DNA from 3 places in the Tepidibacter aestuarii genome. Region 1 is predicted to be linked to each of the others. Evidence: riboswitches for the same ligand, from Rfam matches in the RefSeq annotation. Region 1 holds a riboswitch; each other region holds the start of a gene.
What was found. A riboswitch is a leader RNA that binds a small molecule or an ion and turns the genes downstream of it on or off. The one in region 1 is predicted to bind cyclic di-GMP.

Region 2: linked by a shared signal. The riboswitch ahead of M2214_RS13715 (competence type IV pilus major pilin ComGC) and the one ahead of M2214_RS06110 (HD-GYP domain-containing protein) in region 1 are both predicted to bind cyclic di-GMP.
Region 3: linked by a shared signal. The riboswitch ahead of M2214_RS07155 (HD-GYP domain-containing protein) and the one ahead of M2214_RS06110 (HD-GYP domain-containing protein) in region 1 are both predicted to bind cyclic di-GMP.

Annotation. Positions count from the first base shown of each region.
Region 1 covers NZ_OW235315.1:1,263,428-1,268,049, forward strand. Annotated here, with positions in the region: gene M2214_RS06105 (methyl-accepting chemotaxis protein) at 1-77, shown strand, start outside; gene M2214_RS06110 (HD-GYP domain-containing protein) at 175-1,137, opposite strand; cyclic di-GMP riboswitch class I at 1,272-1,358, opposite strand; gene M2214_RS06115 (YdcF family protein) at 1,520-2,107, opposite strand; gene M2214_RS06120 (hypothetical protein) at 2,299-2,463, shown strand; gene M2214_RS06125 (ABC transporter ATP-binding protein) at 2,460-3,164, shown strand; gene M2214_RS06130 (ABC transporter substrate-binding protein) at 3,167-4,156, shown strand; gene M2214_RS06135 (ABC transporter permease) at 4,131-4,622, shown strand, end outside.
Region 2 covers NZ_OW235315.1:2,796,290-2,800,911, reverse strand. Annotated here, with positions in the region: gene M2214_RS13725 (type IV pilus twitching motility protein PilT) at 1-1,035, shown strand, start outside; gene M2214_RS13720 (type II secretion system F family protein) at 1,049-2,260, shown strand; cyclic di-GMP riboswitch class II at 2,263-2,346, shown strand; gene M2214_RS13715 (competence type IV pilus major pilin ComGC) at 2,667-3,023, shown strand; gene M2214_RS13710 (prepilin peptidase) at 3,109-3,858, shown strand; gene pilM (type IV pilus assembly protein PilM) at 3,878-4,622, shown strand, end outside.
Region 3 covers NZ_OW235315.1:1,442,921-1,447,542, forward strand. Annotated here, with positions in the region: gene M2214_RS07135 (AIM24 family protein) at 1-66, shown strand, start outside; gene M2214_RS07140 (hypothetical protein) at 214-441, opposite strand; gene M2214_RS07145 (hypothetical protein) at 489-674, opposite strand; gene M2214_RS07150 (hypothetical protein) at 1,070-1,486, shown strand; cyclic di-GMP riboswitch class I at 1,525-1,612, shown strand; gene M2214_RS07155 (HD-GYP domain-containing protein) at 1,674-1,904, shown strand; gene M2214_RS07160 (YgaP-like transmembrane domain) at 2,031-2,201, shown strand; gene M2214_RS07165 (cold-shock protein) at 2,371-2,574, opposite strand; gene M2214_RS07170 (serine hydroxymethyltransferase) at 3,047-4,309, shown strand.

The sequences.
Region 1 (4,622 bases):
ATATATCAAGTAGTGCTAATGATTTAAAAAATGTAGTTGATACATTAGATGGAGTTATTAAAAAGTTTAAATTATAAATAAAATAGGATATATTATAAAAATAAAAAATTCCCTATATAGTAGATACTAAAAAAGTCTATTCTATAGGGAATTTATATAATACAGAAAGTAATTTTAGTTATTATCTATAAATAAAGTTAATTCTTCTAAAAGATTATAATGTCTATTTTTTGTCTTAACAATAGGTCTCATTGGCATATATTTATTTTGCTGACATACTATTCCTACATCACCATTACTAAGCTTAACCTCCATACCAGTTGGATATATATATATACTTTTTTTGAAAACGTTAATTATGTTTTCGTCAAAATATGTAGATGACTTTCCTATGATTTCTTCAAAAGCCTCAAAAGGTTGTAATCCTTTTTTTGAAATTAAATTATCATATTCATTACATATGGCAACTATTTTTGAAAACTCATATATATCATTTCCTTTTTGTTGATTCGGATATCCTGATCCATCTATTCGTTCATGATGCTGAAGTGCTACTATATAAGAAGTAACATTTATTCCTTTACTATTTCTTAAAACCTCTATTCCTTTTACTGTATGCTGTTCATCATCACTTAAAGCGTACCCTATATCATGTAAAAATGCACCTAGGGTTAAATTATATATTTTTTCATAATTATAGTTTAAATTGATACCTATAATAGCAGAAAGAATTGCAACATTTAAACTATGAACATATATACTATTTGCTATATTTCTTACTCCATTAGAAACTGAAAGTGTATTTTCTGAAATAGATAAGTTTTGTAAAATTTCTTTAAGCAAATTTGTTATTTGAGATTCATCAAAATATCTATTTTTTTTAACTGAATTAAATGCTTCTTCTAGAAGCATTATACATTTTAATTGAGTAGTTACATCGATTATATCTTCTACTACAATATCTTCAGTTCCTTCTTCTTCAACATAAGCACTATAGATGCCAAGTCCATTTAATTTTTTTATGGAAAAGTTTGAAAGTTTTCCTCCTTTATTTAATACAATATTTCCATTTTTATTATAGACAGGTTTTGCTAACTCACTTCCAACATATTTGTCTGATAAAAAAATCAATTTCATATAAATAATCCTCCTTTGATGTGATGTGGGATAGTATTAGAGAGTATAAAAATAAAAAAGATGCCTACAGAATATAGACATCTTTTGCCTTAACATTTTTTATGTTATATATTGTTATACTAAACAAATATCTGTTCGGCAAACTGGCAATCATAGGATTCATATCCCTTAGACCCATGTCTTTGCGTCCTTATCTTTCGATAAGTTTGCTATTATCGTTGTGTATTATCTTTTATTAAAGTAAATAAATTTATTTCATTATCGATATATCATATTATAACAATGTATTCTTAAATATTAAAGGATTATTTGCTGTAATTTGTATTGATATTATATTAACAGGGATTATATAAATCATTAAATGTTCTATTATATAAGATTTTTATCTATCAAAAATAAATGATTTTATTACTGCAAAGTACTCTCTTATAAAATACTTAGGAGCTATATGAGGTATTGTTTTAGATGGTATACCATAAGGAATAAATCCTAATCTTTTAGCTATAAATTTAGATCTAAATAAATGAAATTCATTTGTAACGATCATAATTTTATGATTTTTTTTACCATCTAAATCCTTAAGAATTTTCTTTGCAAACTTCAGATTTTCTATTGTACTTGTAGATTTATCTTCTTGTATAATTTTATTTTCATCTACTTCATTTAAAACTAAGTAATCACTCATAGCTTGAGATTCGGGCATATTTTCCCCTTTACCTTGACCTCCGCAAACAACTATTTTAGTATCAGGATTATTTTCTATAAATTCTAAAGCTTTATTCATACGACCCAACAATGTAGGAGATAAAACATCTCCCCAAAGACCTGATCCTAAAACTACTAAATATTCAACATCATATTCCTTATCTTCTTGTCCATTAACTATAATAAGTCCTTCAATCATAATAAAAGAAGCTACTAATATTAAAGCTGTTATTTTAATTATTTTTACTATTAATGTTTTTTTCATACTAACTTCATCCTTTGTATGTACTTTTTACCTTTATTATACCTGTTATAAAACAAAAAAATAGTTACAAAAATATTACATTTGTATATTAAAAAATTTTAAAATCTAGTTACTTATATTAGTAGCATAAAATTGATAATAAATGTAAAATATTATATAATCTAAATTAAATGATGGTAGGTGATTAAAACATGGAGGGGTGTTTAGAGTTAATACTTCATACTACTCTAGGGATTGCAAAAACATTAATGAAATGTATAGAAGCATTTCTGGACAGCGATATTGTACTTGACATCGTAGAAATTTTATTAGATATTAAGAACTATTGTAAAAAAACTATAGGGAGACATTCATGATTTGTAAATTGAAAGGTATATACAAAAGATTTGATGATTTAGTTGTTTTAAATAAATTGGATTTAGACATAAATAAAGAAGAAATTATTTGCATAGTAGGTCCATCAGGGTGTGGTAAATCAACACTTTTAAATATTATTTCTGGATTGATTAAGCCTGATAAAGGAGATATCGTAGGTGATTTGGATAGCGTAGGATATGTTTTTCAAGAGGATAGATTATTACCTTTTAAAACTGTTTATGAAAATATAGCTGTTGTAGGTAAGGAAAAAAATCACAAAAAGATAATGGACTTAATACATGATGTTGGACTTAAAGGATTTGAAGATTCATATCCAAATAAGCTCAGTGGCGGGATGAGACAGAGGTGTTCAATAGCTAGAGCGTTTTATTTTAATTGTGAAATACTTTTGATGGATGAGCCTTTTAAGTCGTTGGATTATAATCTCAAAGTTAACATGATAGATTATTTAATAAAATTATGGGACGAGTCTAAAAATTCAATAGTTTTTATCACTCATAATATAGATGAGGCACTTTTATTGGGAAATAGAATTGTAGTTTTATCAAATAGACCCACTAGTATTTTGAAAATTTTTGATGTTGATATTCATCAAAGTCAAAGAAGTTTAACTGATAAGTATCTTACATACTTGAGAAATCAAATGATAGATTTATTATCAAATGAGAAAGGGGAATAATTATGAAAAAAACACTGAGTTTAATGCTGAGTTTAATCATGGCTTTAGTATTAACTGTAGGTTGTACAAGCACTGATGAAAAGGCAAAAAAAGAAAACGAACCTTTAGATATTAAGGTTGTTACACCTGCTGGAACACCTACTCTTAGTATGATTAAAATGTTTAAGGAAAATCCATCAATAGGTGATAATGTAAGTGTCAGTTATGAAAGCGTAAAATCAACTGATCTTTTATCTTCGAAGATATTGTCTAAGGAAGGGGATATATTTATAGTACCAACCAATTTAGCAGCCAATTTATATAATAAAAATTCTGGTTATAAGATAGCTGCATCTACTGTGTGGGGAACTTTTTATTTAGTTGGAAATGAAGAAATATCTAATTGGGAAGACCTTAAGGGAAAAGAGATAGATATGATAGGAAGAGGATTAACTCCAGATGCTATATTTAGATATTTACTTACTCAAAATAATATAGATCCGGATAAAGATTTGAAATTAAATTATTTTGGAGGGGCTTCTGAACTTGCTACAAACTTTATATCAGGAAAAAGTAATTTATCATTAATGCCTGAGCCTATGCTTACTAAGGTTTTGGTGAAAAGAACTGATAGTAAGGTTGTTATGGACTTACAAGAAAAGTGGGAAAAAGCCGCTAAGTTAAATACAAGCTATCCTCAAGCGTCTTTAATAGTTAGTGAAGAATTAATAAACAATCATTCAGAGGTTGTTAAAAATTTTTTAAGTGAGTATGAAAAATCTATAAATTGGATTAATCAAAATCCTAGTGAAGCAGGAAAGTATTATGAAGAATTAGATATGGGTCTTAATAAGGTGATAGTAGAAAAATCAATTCAAAGATGTAATATAGATTATGTGAGTGCCAATGATGCAAAAGAGGCTATAGATAATTATTTAAATGTGTTGTTTGAATACAATTCTAAGCTTGTCGGAGGTAAACTTGTAGATGAAGATTTCTATTACACAAAATAGATTGTATACGATGATTTCCATAGTATCTATTATAGTGCTATGGAAATTTCTTTCTATATGGGTAGACAATCCCATAATGATACCGTCACCTGAAAGTACTGTTATGGAATTTATAAAAATAATTAAGTCTAAAAATTTTACAATTACAGTACTGGCTACTTTGACTAGGGTAATAATTGGGTTTTCAATATCATTTATATCAGCATTAATTCTAGGGTTTTCATCTGGATTTTTTAAACCTGTATATTATTTGTTAAGACCTGTAATAATTATTCAAAAAGCAACACCAACAATGGCGATCATACTTCTTTCTATAATATGGTTAAAGGCACAGTGGGCACCTATCTTAGTGGGATTTTTAATCATATTTCCTATTATATATTCTAATGTTATACAAGGAATTGAAAGTGTTGATATAAAGCTTATAGAGATGGCTAGGGTTTATAAATTAAGTCAGTTAACTGTT
Region 2 (4,622 bases), 1.5 Mb from region 1:
TTACTTAAAAAAACAATAGAATTAGGTGCATCAGATCTTCATATAACAGTTGGATACCAACCTGTTATGAGAATAAATGGAAAACTGAGTAAGTATGGGGAAGACATATTATTACCAGATGATAATTTGAGTTTAGTAAAGCAAATATTAGATGAAGAGAAATTTAAGAAATTAGAAGAAAAAGGAGAAATGGATACATCCATTTCTTATCATAAACTAGGAAGATTTAGAGTAAATATATATAAACAAAGAGGAACGTATTGCATGGCTATAAGATCTGTAGCTTTAGAAATACCAAGTATGGAAATACTAGGTCTTCCACCTATTATAAAAGAATTATCTAAAAAACAAAGAGGTCTAGTTCTTGTAACAGGACCTACAGGAAGCGGAAAATCGACAACACTCGCATCAATGATTGATTATATAAATAAAAATAGAAGTGCTCACATATTAACATTAGAAGATCCTATAGAATATCTTCATAAGCACAATAAGAGTATCGTTAACCAAAGAGAAATAGGTACTGATTCTAAATCATTTTCAAATGCTTTAAGATCCTCTTTAAGACAGGATCCGGATGTAATATTAGTTGGAGAGATGAGAGATTTAGAAACAATATCAATAGCCTTAACAGCAGCAGAAACAGGACATTTAGTATTTTCAACACTTCATACTATAGGTGCTGCTAAAACTATAGATAGAATAATAGATGCTTTTCCATCACATCAGCAACCTCAGATATTAGTACAGCTATCTGCAGTTCTTGAAGGTGTTGTATCTCAACAATTAATTCAAAAAGAGGATGGAAGTGGAAGGGTTGCTGCCCTTGAGGTAATGGTAGTAAATACAGCAATAAGAAATCTAATAAGAGAAGGAAAAACACATCAAATACAAACATCTATACAAACAGGAACAAAATTTGGAATGCAGACTATGGACAGTGATCTAAGGAATTTATATTTAAAAGGTATTATATCAAGAGAATCATTGTTAACTTATGCAGTAGACAAGGATATGGTTAGTAGATACATATAGGGGGTTGATATGTATGCCCAATTATAAATACACAGCTATAGATAAATCGGGTAAGAGAATTGAAGGAAAGTATACAGCAAATTCCAAGGAAGAAGTTTTGTCAATGTTAAGGCAAAATAATTATTATCCTATGAAAGTAGAAGAAAATAAAGGAAGTAAAGAGATAAGAATTGGAGATTTTTTTAGAAAAATAAAAACTAAGGACATAGCGATTTTTTGTAGGCAGTTTTATACATTACTAAATGCAGGTATTACAATAATAAGCTGTTTAGATATTTTAAGAGTTCAAACTGAGAATAAAAAATTTGCAAAAATTATTGGAGATGTGCATGATGATGTTCAGAAAGGACTTACATTTTCAGAAAGTCTTAAAAAACAAAAACATGTATTTCCAGAACTACTTATTAACATGGTAGAAGCAGGAGAAGTAAGTGGTAACTTAGATGTAATAATGGAGAGAATGTCTTTCCATTATGAAAAGGAAAATAAAATTAATAATAAAGTAAAGGGTGCTATGGCATATCCTATAATACTTAGTATAGTAGCAGTTGTTGTTGTAACATTCTTACTAACATTCGTTATGCCGACGTTTGTTGGAATGTTTGAAAGCAGTGGAGTTAAACTACCTCTTCCAACAAGAATACTTCTTAGTATAAGTGAGAGTATAAAAAAGTACTGGTATATACATTTTTTTACACTTTTCATGGTAATTTATGCTATAATTAAATATGCAAAAAGTGAAAGAGGAAAGATGTTAATAGGGATTATAAACTTTAGAATACCTATAGTTAAGGGGATAACACAAAAGATAATTACATCAAGATTTACAAGAACATTATCGACATTATTATCAAGTGGAGTACCGTTAATACATGCACTTGAAATTGTAGCAAAAATTGTAGGAAATATAATTGTAGAAAAAGGAATACTTGAAGCTAAAGAAGAGGTTAGAAAAGGTATAGACCTTGCGAGTCCTCTTGAGAAGATAGGAGTATTTCCACCAATGGTTACTTCTATGATAAAAATAGGAGAAGAATCAGGTTCACTTGATGAAATTCTTGAAAAGACGGCTGATTTTTATGATGAAGAACTAGAAACAGCATTGGGACAAATAACAACACTAATTGAGCCGATTATGATTATAGTTATGGGTGGTGCTGTTGGATTTATTGTTATAGCTATGATGTTACCTATGTTTGATATGGTGAATACTATAGAAATGTAAAAAATTATATAGGGAACTGTGAAGTATCTTCTGTATGTGGGCACCTGGAAGATATGGAGTGAGTGGTGCAACCGACCGCCAAGTATTAAGCAATTAGTTGTTTAAATAGTTGGTTTTTTTATTTGAAATATTAACTGAGATTTGCGGTTAATCGAAAAATAAGCCTTATTAAAATACCACAACTTAGTCAATATTTTAGTAATACTAAGGCTGAGTCTTATAATATATATTAAAACTTCTTAAACTCCCTTACGGTCAGACAAAAGAAGTTTTTAACATATATTTCAACGTCTCAACTTAAGTATTATAGTAAAATATTAACCAAAAAGGAGCTAACATTTTAATAAGCCTCATTTTTAGGAACGTAGGTAGATACAAGTGATTTTATTTGAAAGGAGGTGAAAACATGATAAAAGCAATTCAAAAAAAATTAAATAACAAAAAAGGATTTACTTTAATAGAACTTATCGTAGTTCTTGCGATATTAGGAATTATAGCAGCTATTGCAGTACCTAAATTTACAAAAGTACAAGATACAGCTAAAGAAAAAGCTGATATAGCAACTGCTGCAATGATAGAAAAAGCTGCTGAAACATATTTTATTTCAGAAACGAATCCATCTACTAGTATAACTATAGAACAACTTGTCACTAACGATTATTTAGATAAAACACCAATTGCTCAACAAAAAGGTAAAGAGTTTACACTGACAATAGATGATGATGGAGATGCTACTGTAACTATAACGGAAAAAAGTGAATAATAATTTTAATTATTAAAATTTAAGCTTCAATTTAGTGATTGGCTTTAAAGCTAATCACTCCTTACTATTTTTAAAGGAGAAACAAATGAATTTCATAATTTTAACCCTAGGCCTTCTCATAGGCTCATTTTTAAATGTGTGTATATATAGAATACCAAGAAATGAATCTATTTCATTTCCACCATCTCACTGCCTAAAATGTAGTACTAATCTAAACCCTATTGATTTAATTCCAGTATTAAGCTTTATTTGGACAAGGGGTAAGTGCAGATATTGTAGTGAAAAAATATCTAATAGATATCCTTTAGTTGAAATATTAAATGCATTAATTTATTTAATATTATATTTAAAATTTAGTATAACCATTTTATTTATAAAATATGCTCTTTTATCTAGCATTCTTATAGTTATAAGCTTTATAGATTATGATCACCAGATTATACCTGATGAAATTGTAATATTTGGAATTATATTGACTTTTATCCTACATACATTATATAACTTTAAATGGAATATTTTAAATGGAACGATAGGACTACTTATTGGTGGAGGATTGTTTTTAATTATTGCACTTGTAACTAATGGAGCTATGGGTGGTGGTGATATTAAGCTCATGGGAATGTTAGGATTTAGTTTAGGATATAAATATATTCTTTTGATAACATTATTATCTTTTATTATAGGAGCAGCTGCTTCGTTAATATTAATATTTCTTAAAATAAAAAGTAGAAAAGATTTCATTCCGTTTGGACCTTTTATAGCCATGGCAGCTCTTGTAACAATCTATTTTGGAGATGAAATTATAAATTGGTATTTACTCAAAATAATAAGCTAGATTAATGGGGGGAATAGACTTGTTTAATAACAAAGTTTTGTCTATAGATATAGGAAATAAAAATATAAAAATAGTCTTAGGAAAACAAAATAAAAATAATGTAATAGTTGAAAAAGCCATGGTGATAGAAACTCCTCCTAACTCGTATAAAGATGGAAATATATTAGATATAGAAAATTTAAAGTCGGTTATAAATAGATATATACAAAATGAAAATATAAAAACTAAAAAAACAATTTGTACAGTTCAGAGCACATCAATCATTAAAAGAGAAATAACACTACCTGTTGCTAAAAAAGAAGAAGAAATGAATACAATGGTAAGATTTGAAATAGAACAGTATTTACCGATTATATTTGATGATTATGTGATAGAGTACAAAATTTTAGAAACTTTTATTGAAGAAGATATAAAAAAAGGAAGAATAACTGTTGCTGCACTTCCTAAAACAATAGCAGAAGATTACTTGAAACTAATAAAAGAATTAGATTTAACTCCTGTAGCTTTAGATATGAATTCAAATTCAGTATCTAAATTATGTGAATCTAAGGTTACAATTAATGATGAAAATTCCAGTTTGGATAAAACTGTTGTTGTTATAGATATAGGACATAATTACATAAATTTAAATATGATTTCTAATGGCATATTAGAATTTAGTAGAATTATACCTGTTGGAAGTAATGAAATAGATATAAATATTGCAAATATGCTTAATCTATCTTTAGAAGAAGCTGAAAAGAGAAAAATAGAAAATTCTAATT
Region 3 (4,622 bases), 180 kb from region 1:
AATTTAACTAATTTTGGGCTTTATGGAATGACTAATCCTGGAGGGAAATCAAATACTAAAGCATAGTCTTTTAAACACTATCTGTTTTTTATTGGATATCTTTTATGCAAATTAAGTATAATAAGTTGAACTTTAAATCAAAAAAGGTGATTGATTAAATCACCTTTTTTCAAGTTATCTCAATGTATGTAATTACTTTAAACTTTGCTTTTATTAAAATACTCCCAATTCTTTTTCTTTTGATGTCTTTTCTATTTCTACACATTGAATTGAATCTATGTCTATATATATCTTCTTTTTATTACCATTATCAGATATAACAATACATTCTTCTTCGAATGTAATAACGTCTTCATTATCAGCTGTTATATCTTTCCCAGTATAAAAGTTAATAATTTTAAAAGTTTCTTGTAATACTTTTTCTAATTGTTCTTTTTTCATAAATTTTCCTCCTTTATATAAATAAAAAATATATTTAAAGTTGCCTTTTAATTATTGTTTGCTGAAATAGATTTTGTTTCTAGTTGGATATTTTTATAGTCCTTGATAGTAGATCTTATGTAATTCTTTTGTTCAATGGATAGATAATTAGAATTGTATTTAAGCTGATTTTCTAGTTTATCAATTGAAAAGTCTAAAGAGTTTATAAGTATTTGGAGTTTATCAGTATACATAAAAACCTCCATGGCTCAATTATATATTTTGATTATGGCCATTAATTTAAATGTTATGCTTATTGTTGAAAAGTTTTTGAGGGAAAAGGGATTTATTCTTATCAAGGAATTTGAAGATACAGTTATTAAAATAGCTTGTATAAATAGAGATTAGAGGAATTAATAATATGTTTAATGATACAGAGAAATGTGGCCTGTATGTAGGTTATACAGAAGCTATATGTCTTAGAAATATAATAGGTATTCTACTTTTATAGCTTATTGTAAATAGAGTCATTGGAGATATAGTGTATTATGAAAATGAAATGATACATAAAAAAATAGTTTATACATTTTAGAAAATATAATAAAATAGAACAGTAAAAAAACTATAGAATGTATAAGGTGAATAATTAATGAACAACAAAGAAAATAATGTAAAAGAATTTTATCTGGATTTTTTGAATGGACATAGTTATATAATGGTAGATACAAAAAGAAATATAGTATATGAAAAGCCTTCTGGTGTATGGGAAAAAGATGATTTTAAGCTTTTTCATAAATTGTATGAAGAAAGAGTTATACCTTTATTAAAAGGAGAACCTTTTGCTATATGTAATGATGCTATTTATTATAAAATTTCTTTAATAGAAGAAGAAATAAAAAAACATAATGAATGGCTTGCACAAAATAATTTAGCAAAAGTAGTTTTAATAGTAGGTGGGCATGTAGAAAAAAGAGATCACCTAGAAGAAGCTAAAAATAATTTAAAACCTAAAATGGTTAATACTTTACAAGAAGCAAAAGCATGGTTAAAAGAACAAGGATTTTAAAAAATATAGGGCTTTTAAAAATATATGATTGGAGTTTGATTTGAAAAAGGCACATCTATTGAAAGGTAGAGTCACAAAGCTATGGGTCTAAGGGATTAACAATCCTATGATTGCCAGGTTGCCAGAATATATTTTTACTCATATAAACTATAGTAAGTTTTAATATAGTAGCCTTTAGTTAATACAATTGAAACGAGATATCCTTCAAAAAAAGGTAAATTATGAAGAATACGAAACAATGAAATCTCATCCTATAATCGGAAAAGGTACTATTAAATCAAATGTTCTTTTTTCTAAAATAAGTTATTGTGTTCATTATACTCATGAACATATAGATGGTAAGGTCTACTTTGGGATAAAAGATAAAGGCATTCCAATAGAATCTAAGCTTATAATCTACACTTGCAAATATATCTAAATATAGCATGGAAATGTACTTTATATAGCATGGAAATGTACTTTTTCAAAATCCGTACTGTTACTTGTAGATATTATTTAATATAAAAAGAATGAACTGGGAATGCTAAACAATGAGGTGTTGAATTTGGAATTAAATTTTAAGAGGAATTTAGGCAATACAGATAGAGGTATAAGAATAACTATAGGGATAATAACAATAATGTTAGTATATGGTAATATATTAAATGGGTGGTGGGGTATACTTGCTATAATAATAGCTTTATCTCAGTTTATTGAAGGTTTTTTAGGGTATTGAATTATATATGATTTGATGGGGTGGTCAACCCTAAAATAGATAAAGAGCCATAATGAGATGTACCCCAAATGCTAGACAAAAGTCTAATATTTGGAGGTGCACTTCACTATGGCTCTTTTTAATACAAGAAAAGAAAAATAAGTAGTTTAAAAATCAACTCATTCTTTTTTTATATTTTAGTAACATTTGAAGCCTGAAGCCCTTTATCTCCTTGTACTATATCTAGTGAAACATCTTGTCCTTCTTCTAAATCTTTTCTAGATCCTTTTTCTTTCACAGCAGATATATGAACAAATACATCTTCTCCTTCGTCTAAAGTAATAAACCCATATCCTTTTTCTGGATTAAACCATTTTACTACACCATTTCTCATTGCAATTCCTCCATTTAGTGAAAATTATTAAAACATATAGAATTCTATTCACTTATTAATTTCTATTGATTTTTAATTTTAAAATCATATTTATTTTTTGTATTTTGGAAAATTATATACTACCTGATTTGAAAAAGATAATTTGAAATTTAATTTTGTAACATATTAATAAATGATTTTGACTATATTTTTAAAGATATATATTTAATCTGATTGGTTATTATAAAAAAAATAGTATTATTTTTTTTCGTGATTATTTCAGCTCTAATATTCTTTATTAATAAACACATCAACAGGTGAAACATGTGTTGATAAATCTTGTTACTGAAATTTTTCAATAAATGGAGTTTTTTTATAAAAGAGCCTGATTTTTATTTTTATTCAATAAACGGTCAATCTAGTTAATATAAATCAACTGAATTTTATGAAATAATAAGTGCAAGGGATATATATAATAAGGGGGATGATCATAATGAAAACATTAAAAAGTGTAAAAGAAAAAGATATTGAACTGTATAGAATTGTTGAAGAAGAATTTGCACGTCAAGAAGTAGGAATTGAAATGATAGCATCAGAGAGCTATGCACCAACACCAATTTTAGAGCTTCAAGGAAGTATATTAACAAATAAAACTACAGAAGGTGTGCCTGGAAAAAGATATCATGCTGGATGCGGAGTAATTGACAAGATGGAGGTTTTAGGAAATGAAAGAGCGAAAACTTTATTTAAAGCAGAACATGCAAATATCCAACCTCACTCTGGCTCAAATGCAAATATGTGCGTCTATCAATCTATACTTAAACCTGGAGATACTGTATTAGGAATGAGCTTAGATACTGGTGGTCATTTAACCCATGGGCATAAAGCAAATTTTTCAGGTAGATTTTTTAATTTTATTCCATATGGGTTAAATAGAGAGACAGAGTTAATTGATTATGATGAAATAGAAAGATTAGCAAATGAGCATAAGCCAAAGCTTATTGTAGCAGGAGCAAGTGCTTACTCAAGAGAAATAGATTACGAAAAAATATATAATATAGCTAAATCTGTAGATGCATATTTTATGGTGGATATGGCACATATAGGTGGATTAGTTGCAGCAGAAGTACTTCCAAGTCCAGTGCCACATGCTGATTTTGTTACAAGTACTACAACAAAAACACTTGCTGGAGCTAGAGGTGGATTTGTGCTTTGCAAAGAAAAGTTTGCCAATAAGTTAGATAAAGCTACATTCCCAGGAGCACAAGGATCAGCTCATCTTCATATAATGGCAGCAAAAACGTATAATTTTAAACATGCCATGACAGAAGAATTTAGGGAGTATGCAAGACAAGTAGTAAAAAATGCACAAAAACTAGCTGAGGTTCTACAAGAGAAAGGATTTAGAATCGTATCAGGAGGAACAGATAATCATTTAATGTTAGTAGATCTTCGTCCTAAAGATTTAACAGGAGTTCAATTAGAAAAAGCACTTGAATATGTAGGAATAACTGTAAATAAAAATATGATTCCATTTGACCCTGAAACTTCAGTAACGACTAGTGGAATAAGAATAGGGACTACTGCAATGACTATAAAAGGGATGAAGGAAACTAACATGGAGGAAATAGGAAATATAATTGCAGAAGTAGCGGAAAATATTGAAGATTACAAGGTGTTAGATAAAATTAAAATTAGGGTTTGTGATTTAGGAGCTAAATTCCCATTATATCCTGGATATTTTGAATCATTTTAAAAGATAAATTTATTATTAACAATAAAAAACAAGTATAAAAAAGACTATACTAATTAATTAGTATAGTTTTTTTATACTTGAGGAAATTATATGATTTTCAAATTGTGGATAACATTGATGGAAGAACTACACTTGCAATTATTTTAAGCAACAGAGTCGTTAGACTTGTTGGCGTCATGAACTCATGTGAATTTTGAGAACGGAGCCTGTAGGGATCGTTGGCGGAATGAGTCAGTGCGTAGCAACTAGACGAATTTTTTAATATTTAAAATAATATTTTAATTCAAGTGTTAAGTATTATAAAATATAGATG